DNA from 3 places in the Chryseobacterium sp. T20 genome. Region 3 is predicted to be linked to each of the others. Evidence: riboswitches for the same ligand, from Rfam matches in the RefSeq annotation. Region 3 holds a riboswitch; each other region holds the start of a gene.

Region 1 (3,286 bases), on a different contig from region 3:
TTTTGATGCAACATTAACCGAATAAAGTCAGCATAATCTACACTTTTTCAAAAGTTTTTTAAAATTATCAAACAATTCAAAATGTTCCCAAAATTACGAAATTTTACTATTTTATAAGAATGAAATTATTTAGATTCTTTATAAATATGAATTTTATAATATCTATTTTTGGTCGTATTTTTGTAAACAAATGGAGAATATGAAAAATATCCTGAATGTTTTATGTGTTTTTATTTCGATTTTCGTTTTCTCGCAGACCAAATCTGTGAAGAAAGTTCCCGTGAAGAAAGGAACAAAAAGCACGGTTAAAAAAGCAGTTGCAGCTAATAAACCTAATGCTGATCTGGTGGTGATCAACAAAGATCTTCCTGTTTTGATTCCTAAGAAAAAAGGAGATCAGTTCGGGTATGTCAATCAGAATGGGAAATTTATTATCCAGCCGGAATATCATATTGCCGTATTTTTTTATGAAGACTGTAACCTTCTGAATTCTCCTAATGAAAAAGTCAGAAAATTTGGAACAAAAGAATATGCTACTGTAGAAAAAAATATGATTTCTTACCGTATAGATCAGTCTGGAAAGAGAGTATATCAGTTCAAAGAAGCAGATTTTGGAAAGTGTAAGTTTGAAGAATATAAACAACAGCTATTTCAGGCCTATATCCTGAATGGTTTTTACGGAATCATTGAAAAATCAAAGTTTGTGAATGCAGCCGATTACAGACAATATCAGATCTATCCTCAATATCAGTATCTGTTCATTCTGGAAGGGGATGATGTGGCTAATCCTATGATTGTTGCTTCCAATAATGATAAATTTGGAATCATTGATGTTAATAATAAGATTATCATTCCTTTTGAATATTCCAATATTAAACGAAACTTCAGCTGGAAACTGGGCAAGATGTTTGAAGTGACAAAAGACGGCTCGAATTACTACTATATCGATGCGAACAACAAAACGTACTAAATAATTATAAATTATAAATGATGAATGATGAATGATGAATGATGAATGATTCATTTGATAACTCCTATTTTTCATTCCATAACCATCCATGTATCCCGAAACCCAATACCCCGAATCTCGCACCTCGTAACCCACTATCCCGCATCTCGAAACCCTAATTCCAATTCATATATTTTTTGTAATTTTGCGGCTGAAATAAAGGGGTGCTTTAACAGGCTGAGATTATACCCAATGAACCTGGAACAGGTAATGCTGTTTAGGGAACCATTTAAATAATTGATGGATGATTAGCGATAAATGATCGATAAACATCACGTATCATTTACTATTTGTCAATTATCTCATAATCACCCCTTTTATTCATTAAATGTCAAAGATTTATAGAATGAAAGGATTATTTTTTTTAGGGCTTAGTGTAGGCTCTGTAGCTTTTATCCAGGCTCAAAATAAGGATTCCCTAAAGGTCAGGGAAATTGAAGCCGTTAACTTTACCAAAAGACTGCCGGTAGCAAAGGAAATCATCAATGTACAGAAAGATCTGGACAGTAAGAATCTGGGACAGGATCTTCCTATTCTTTTGAAAAATCAAACCTCCATTATTTCTACTTCAGATGCTGGAAACGGTGTAGGATATACCGGTTTCAGAATTCGTGGAGTTTCAGGAAGTGCTATCAATGTCATGATGAATGGTGTTCCATACAACGATTCTGAAAGCCAGGGTACATTTTTTGTCAATGTTCCGGATTTAACAAGTTCTGCCTCACAGATTGTCATTCAGAGAGGAGTAGGAACTTCCAATAACGGGGTTTCTGCCTTTGGAGCAAGTATTAACGTACTTTCTAAAGATCCGGAAGAGAAGTTTTATTTTAAAACAGACGACAGCTACGGATCATTTAATACCTATAAATATTCAGCTGAAATAGGTTCCGGGAAATTCTGGAAAAACCGTCTTTCCGTGATGGGAAGATATACCCATATTCATTCTGACGGATATATAGACAGAGCTTCATCGAACTTACATTCTTATAACTTTACTGCTTTATTTGAAGAAGGGAATACAAAATTGCGTTTAATGGCTTTTGGAGGTAAAGAGAAAACCTATCAGGCCTGGAATGGTATTGACCGAAAGACCTGGGAAACGGATCCGAAATTCAATATTTCAGGAGCCATCTACGATGCCAATTGGGAGAATATTGTAAGTTTCTATGATAATGAAACAGATAACTACAGACAGAATCATTATCAGTTGCTTTGGGAACAGAAATTCAGCGACCGCTGGAATCTTGAAACCACGTTCCACTATACAAAAGGAAAAGGATATTATGAAAATTATAAGCAGGGAAATCTTTTCTCCAGGTACAATCTGCCTAATATCATTGAAGGTGGGCAAACGATAAAATACTCAGATTTTATCAGAAAAAAATGGCTGAATAATGATTTCTACGGAATGGTTTCTACATTGTACGGGAAGTTTGACAATCTGGATCTGAACTTTGGTGCCGTTGTGAATCAGTATTACGGAAGGCATTATGGAAATGTGACGGGAGTATTTTTCCCTCAGATTGATGAAAGCGAATATTACAGAAACCGCTCTGTGAAGAATGAAGTCTCAGGTTTTGCAAAAGCTTTATTAAGAGTAGATAATTTTGAATTCTTTGGTGATTTACAGCTTAGAAAAATTAATTATAATACTAAAATCCTGATGGCAGGTGATGGAGAAGGTGCAGATTTAAGTAAAAACTGGTTGTTCTTTAATCCAAAAGCCGGAGTGAATTACAGAATTGACGGAGGTAAAATTTTCCTTTCATACGCTCACGCTCATCGTGAACCGAACAGAGATGATTTGATGGCGAATAATGATGTGAAAGCAGAAAAACTTCACGACATTGAGGCTGGTTTTGAAAAACAGTTCGGAATTGTTTCGTTGACGGCCAATGTTTATTATATGTATTATGTGAACCAGTTGGTGTTGAATGGAGAACTGAATAACGTAGGAGCATTTATCAGAACAAATTCAGGGAAGAGTTACAGAAGAGGTATTGAAGTTGGTGCTTTGGCCAAATTATCCAAGCAATGGGAGGTTTCAGGAAATGTAACGTTAAGCCAGAACAGAAACCAGGATTTCAATATTCAAAATGGAGATGTTCCTAAGAGCCTTGGAAATACCCAGATTTCATTCTCGCCGAATGTAATTGCCAATCTAAGCCTGAAATTCAATCCTACAAAGAATTTCCAGTTTGCTTTAATGAATCAGTATGTTGGAAAACAATATCTGGACAATACCGAAGATGAAAATCTTCAGCTTAAAGATTATTT
Region 2 (3,286 bases), on a different contig from region 3:
TATGCAAAGACTTCCAAAGCGCTTTCCCGTTTGACGCAAATGGTGAAAAACCGTGAAGTAAAAAAAACATATTGGGCAGTTGTTGAAAAAGAAATGATCCCGCAAAGTCAGAGATTGGTCCATTATTTAAAGAAAAACGAGAAAAATAATAAAGCCATTGTTTTTCCAAAAGCTACAGAAGGAGCAAAAGAAGCGATTTTGACTTATAACGTGATCAAGACTCTGGATAATTATCTTCTTCTTGAGATTGATCTTGAAACCGGAAGACATCACCAGATCAGAGCACAACTATCTAAAACGGGAGTTCCCATTAAAGGAGATCTGAAATATGGAGCACCACGTTCCAATCCTGATGGCGGAATCAATCTTCATGCAAGGAAACTGGAATTTATTCATCCGGTTACCAAAGAAAAAATTGAAATCATAGCTCCTGTTCCGCAGAATGATGCGATCTGGAGGGCTTGTGAAGAATAAAACTAAAAACTAAATACTATGAAACTTAAATTAATTTTTGTGATGACCATGTTATTGGTTATTGCGTCTTGCTCTAGAGATCATGAAATTGAAACTCCCCAGGAGATTATAAATGATAAACCTAATGAAATTTCATTTATTTTTCCTACATTGACACCCTCTGGAAGTGACTATAATTATAATTTTGAATATGATCCATTGGGAAGAATAAGTAAAAGAATTGGGATTTACATTGAGTGGGATATGCAGTGGCCTGAACATCTTTCAAAGTATGGATATACCAAAATAACGTACACAGGTAATACTGCTGTCATGAAAAATTACAATGCCAGTAAACCAGATGAAAGAAAATTTGAGTTTGATAATCAAGGAAGAGCGATTAAATTAATAATTCCTTCTCCTACTAATGAAGCAGCAAAAGAAAAGCGCATTACATATAGTTATAATAATTCCGGAAAACTTGCGGAAGCTTTGACGGAATTTCCTAATGCACTTTATGACCCAACCAATCCTAATGATTATGTTTTAGCATATGTAGAAAAGTTTATCTATAATAATAAAGGTAATTTAGAGAAAGCGATTACTACAGAAAAGCATAATAATATAGAGGTATACATTACAAAAGAAATTGAATTTGAATTTTTTGATCTTGTCTCTAATCCTTTTCGTAAACTAGGTATTTTTGAAGACTATTTTTACTTTTCACTTTCCACAAATAATTATAATAAAATGACGACCAAGTTTTATAAGTTGGGAAAGCTTGATAAAACAGAGCCCAGAGTATGGGCCCATTCTTATAATTCAGATGGAACTCTAAAGCTTTTTAAATAAGAATTTAGGATTAGATATCAATAATACCCGTTTCTGAAATTGAAGCGGGTTTTTTGTTTAAAATCATTTCAGATTTTGCCCATTCTGAAAAAATGTCTAACTTCGTCCCAAACTTTAGGGGTGTCTGTTACCAACAGACTGAGACTTTACCCTTTGAACCTGATCTGGATCATACCAGCGTAGGGAAAAGTAGATGACTTTTGCTGTACATTCTATTGTACAATAATGGCCATTCCTAAAGTATATATAAAATATTAGGAATGGAACTTATAATCAACCACACCCGAAAAACATTTGATGTACTTCCTGAAAATCTGGAAGAATTACTGGCTATTGAGCTGCCTGGAAAAAAGAAAGGTATTGCTGTAGCCCTCAACAATCGCATTATTCCCCTGTCAATCTGGGCGGAAACCATCCTTAACAACAACGATTCTATTTTAATCATTACTGCCACTCAAGGCGGTTAATTCTCATATTTAATACCAATACTTATGGCTCACTCCATTACATGTTCGCCATTTCCGAACTCAAAGAAAATCTATGTTGAAGGAACATTACACCCTATCAATGTAGCAATGCGTGAAATACAGCTTAGCCCGACCAAATTAACCAATGGCGGCTTTGAACATAATGCTCCGGTAACGATTTATGACACTTCTGGTCCTTATACCGATGAAAATGCGGTTATTGACATTCAGAAAGGGCTTCCAAGAATCAGAGAACAATGGATTCTGGATAGAAATGATGTGAATATCCTGGACGGAATTACTTCTGAATACGGAAAAGCCCGTTTAGCAGATCCACGTCTTGATGAACTGAGATTCTCTTATGATCATAAACCTAAAGTAGCACAGGAAGGAAAAGAAGTTACCCAGCTTTACTATGCGAAGCAGGGAATCATTACTCCGGAAATGGAATATGTGGCGATCCGGGAAAACCAAAGAATAGAACAGCTTGATTCTGTATCTAAAGAAATGGCTTTTCAACATCCCGGACACAGTTTTGGTGCCAATACTCCAAAAAGTAAGATCACTCCGGAATTTGTAAGAGACGAAATTGCTGCCGGAAGAGCCATCATTCCCAATAACATCAACCACCCGGAAAGTGAACCGATGATCATCGGAAGAAATTTCTTAGTGAAAATCAATGCTAATATCGGAAATAGTGCCGTTTCATCCAGTATTGAAGAAGAAGTAGAAAAAGCGGTATGGGCTTGCCGATGGGGAGGCGATACCATTATGGATCTTTCCACCGGGAAAAATATTCACGAAACAAGAGAATGGATCATCAGAAACAGTCCGGTTCCGATTGGTACCGTTCCTATTTATCAGGCATTGGAAAAAGTAAAAGGAGTTCCTGAAGATCTGACATGGGAAATTTTCAGAGATACACTGATTGAACAGGCAGAACAGGGAGTTTCCTATTTCACCATTCATGCAGGAGTTTTGCTGAGATACATTCATTTAACAGCGAAAAGAGTTACCGGAATTGTTTCCAGAGGAGGATCTATCATGGCAAAATGGTGTTTATTCCATCATAAAGAAAGCTTTCTGTACACTCATTTTGAGGAGATCTGTGAGATCATGAAGAAATATGACGTAGCTTTCTCTCTGGGAGACGGTCTTCGTCCGGGATCTATTGCAGATGCCAATGATGCCGCTCAGTTTGCAGAACTGGAAACTTTAGGTGAACTGACAAAAATTGCATGGAAACATAATGTACAGGTAATGATTGAAGGACCTGGACACGTTCCGATGCATATGATCAAAGAAAACATGGAAAAGCAACTGGAAGAATGCCATGAAGCTCCGTTCTATACTTTAGGTCCTTTAACAACGGATATTGCACCAGGTTATGATCACATTACTTCCGGAATCGGGGCTGCCATGATCGGATGGTTTGGATGTGCAATGCTTTGCTATGTAACGCCGAAGGAACATTTAGGTCTTCCGAATAAAGATGATGTAAAAGTTGGGGTAAT
Region 3 (3,286 bases):
CTCTCATGTTGATTCTGCTGTCTCCGAAACCACCACCTACTTTGGTAACATAAACGGATGGAGTAGACTTCATAATTTCAGGGAATTCTCTGTTTCCCAGTTTTTCCTGAATTTCTGCAGCTTTAATGTTGGAAACTGCAACAGGTGTTTTTCTCTCTTTGGCTGTTTGGGAAAGGTTTCTACCTACCAACATAACCTCATCAATAGATTTAGATTTCTCTAAAGAATCCTTCGTACTCTGCCCATAATAAATGGCGGCCGTAGGTAATACAAGCGCTATAATTAGTCGCTTTTTAAAAGTAATGCTCATGAAATAAACTAGCGTGTTTGATTTTAAGGCTGCAAAGATGAATAATTATTTTTGAATTAAGTATTAAATCTTCCCGAAGTGACATCCTATTGTGTGCATATAATACATTATTACTCGTTTTTTTGAATGTATTAATTATTTCAGATATTTAATTTACAATTTGTTATAAAAGTGAATTATATAAAAAAGAAGGTTGTTTTTAACGAATAAAAATAATGATATAGCTTTTGTAAAAATCTACCATTATGTATTTTGTTCTAATGATCTTTATTGTTTGATTTATTTTGTATCATTATTGATATATTTGTAGATATTATTTGTATCAAATTCGTTTCCTCAGAGAACATAAGGTTTTCTGTTATTTTAAAAACTAAAAATATGACCCAGCTCAGCTTGTTCGATTCAGAAGATTTATATGAATTTCCAAAAGACCTATTGGAATACAGAGAACATTTCCTGAGTCAGGAGGAAGCGGATAATCTTAAATATCATCTGCTTGAAACATCTCCCTGGAAACAACGTACTCAGAAAATGTATGACAAAACGGTTCTGACACCACGCCTAACAGCCTGGTATGGTGATCCGAAAACGGATTATCCATTAGGAAATGGTGAAGTGGATAACAACCTCTGGACTCCCGAATTATTTTCTTTAAAGCAAAGGATCGAAGAAACATTCGGCTATCAGTTCAATTCTGTATTGCTTAACCTTTACAGGGATCATAACGATTCTGTTGCCTGGCATCGGGATAAGGAAAGCAGATATGGAAAACGTCCTGTGATTGCATCTTTAAGTTTAGGACAGACCAGAAACTTTGATTTCAGGAAAAAGGATCATCATCAGAGTAAATACAGCCTACCACTTCCTAATGGCTCATTATTGATTATGAAAGGTGATCTTCAGGAAAACTGGGAGCATAGAATTGCTAAGTCTGTATCCTCCATGAAGGAACGTATTAATCTTACATTCCGGTTAGTTCAGGAAGCATAGGATATTTTTTTTAAAGGATAAATAGAAGTATTATATTTCCAAAATTAAAAGCCTGAAGTCCTTTCTTTTTCCACAAAAAAGCTGCACCTTTGTCCCAACAATGGGGTGCTACAGAACAGTGGCTGAGATGATACCCAGGAATGTACTTCCACACCTGATCCGGATAATGCCGGCGTAGGGATTGCTTACTGATCATCTCATCATTTGATTTCCAATAATTAATATGATGCAGGACATTTTAAAACAAATTACCTTACCGGAATGGTTCGGAGTCTTATTTTCAGTCATTCAGGTTTTACTGGCTCGTAAAAACAACGTCAACAACTATCTTTTCGGAATTGCAGGGATTCTTCTTACGTTGTATGTGATGCTTACTTCCAAGCTGTACGCTGAATTTACCTTAAATCTTTATTATCTGGTCATGAGTATCTATGGATGGCTGTATTGGAAATTCGGGAAGCAAAAATCAGAAATGGAAATTTCCGTTACCAGCACCACAGAAAAGTGGATTACCGGAGGAATTGTTTTGGGAACTTTTATCTTATTCTGGTCTTTTCTGACCCATTTTACTGATTCGGATGTTCCGGTCTGGGATTCTCTGGTGAGTGCTTTTGCCTGGGCGGGAATGTGGCTGATGGCAAGACGGAAAATTGAAAACTGGGTGATATTGAACGTAAGTAATATTATTTCTATCCCTTTAATGATCCATAAAGAATTGTATCTCTATGCTGTTTTGACATCATTCTTATTTTTAGTAGCCATCTCCGGATATATAGAGTGGCAGAAAATCATTAAATCCAAAGCTAATGCTGAGCACTAAAGAGATCAGACAGGAACTTCATGGAGATTCTGGAATTTCTGATGAGGTAATACAATATATTCACGAAGAAGGATTACTGAAGATCTGGGTTCCCAAAAAATATGGAGGACTCGGCTATCGTTTTGAAGAAGGACTTAAAGCTTTATTTGGTTGGGCAGAAACCGATGGAAGCTTTGGCTGGATGCTGACACTTTGTGCCGGAGCCAATTACTTCTCCAGAAATATCAAACCTGAAGTTGCTCAATTACTGTTCACCCATTCTGAAACCTGTTTTGGCGGCAGCGGAATGATTGGCGGTACAGCAGAAAAACAAGATGACAGTACTTATCTGATCAATGGTTCATGGAATTTTGCAACCGGAGCACCTCATCTGACCCATTTCACATTGAATGCCAAGATTACGGAAAACGGGAAACCTATAATGGATAAAGACGGTAATGAGATCATTCACTCATTCATTATTCCGAAAGAAAGGGCTCAAATTATTCCTAACTGGAAATCTATGGGAATGAAAGCCAGCGGCACCTATTCATTCACTGTTGAAAATGTTCTCGTTAGTGAAGAGTACAGCTTTGTGTATGATACCTTTTTCACCAAGGATATTCTGGACACTATTCCGTTTCGGGTTTTTGCAGATCTGACGCTTTTGGTCAATTATTTAGGAATGGCTTCTCATTTTATTGAAGAGGCAGAATTGATTCGTCCTGAGATCCATTTCAAAAGTTTCACAGAGTCTGTTGAAAAACATTTGGAAAAAGTACTAAACATTGCCAGAGAAGTAGAAAATATACTGGGTGATCATAAAGAGATTTCAGGTGATCAACAACACGAGATTCATCAATATGGAGTAGAGCTGGTTCAAAGATTGTCCCATCAGATTCTTACTATTTATACACAACTGGGAATCCGGGCAACGGATACCAATTCTGCAGTGTATCAGGTATTCTGTGACTATTTTACAGCGGCTATGCATTCCAATTTCAGACCTTTCGCTGATGATTTGGACTTTTCTTTCTGAGCAGAAAATTTTTCTGTGAAAATCCGGTGCTGACTTATCGCTAAGGATTTAAACTTAATATATATTTAATATGATTGCCATAGCTTTTGGATACTTTTGTACCACCAGTTTTGAGTTCAAAGACGTATTAAAGAATGGATCATTTTAA

The links. A riboswitch is a leader RNA that binds a small molecule or an ion and turns the genes downstream of it on or off. The one in region 3 is predicted to bind thiamine pyrophosphate.
Region 1: another riboswitch for thiamine pyrophosphate. It lies ahead of ACMA47_RS15380 (TonB-dependent receptor); the one in region 3 lies ahead of pnuC (nicotinamide riboside transporter PnuC).
Region 2: another riboswitch for thiamine pyrophosphate. It lies ahead of thiS (sulfur carrier protein ThiS); the one in region 3 lies ahead of pnuC (nicotinamide riboside transporter PnuC).

Annotation. Positions count from the first base shown of each region.
Region 1 is NZ_JBLFDU010000006.1:171,450-174,735, forward strand. It holds gene ACMA47_RS15375 (WG repeat-containing protein) at 191-970, shown strand; TPP riboswitch at 1,160-1,251, shown strand; gene ACMA47_RS15380 (TonB-dependent receptor) at 1,356-3,286, shown strand, end outside.
Region 2 is NZ_JBLFDU010000006.1:147,764-151,049, forward strand. It holds gene ACMA47_RS15290 (RluA family pseudouridine synthase) at 1-474, shown strand, start outside; gene ACMA47_RS15295 (hypothetical protein) at 493-1,305, shown strand; TPP riboswitch at 1,412-1,508, shown strand; gene thiS (sulfur carrier protein ThiS) at 1,566-1,772, shown strand; gene thiC (phosphomethylpyrimidine synthase ThiC) at 1,797-3,286, shown strand, end outside.
Region 3 is NZ_JBLFDU010000001.1:169,800-173,085, reverse strand. It holds gene ACMA47_RS00810 (TonB-dependent receptor) at 1-310, opposite strand, end outside; gene ACMA47_RS00805 (alpha-ketoglutarate-dependent dioxygenase AlkB family protein) at 689-1,300, shown strand; TPP riboswitch at 1,392-1,498, shown strand; gene pnuC (nicotinamide riboside transporter PnuC) at 1,524-2,120, shown strand; gene ACMA47_RS00795 (hypothetical protein) at 2,107-3,138, shown strand; gene ACMA47_RS00790 (RNA polymerase sigma factor) at 3,273-3,286, shown strand, end outside.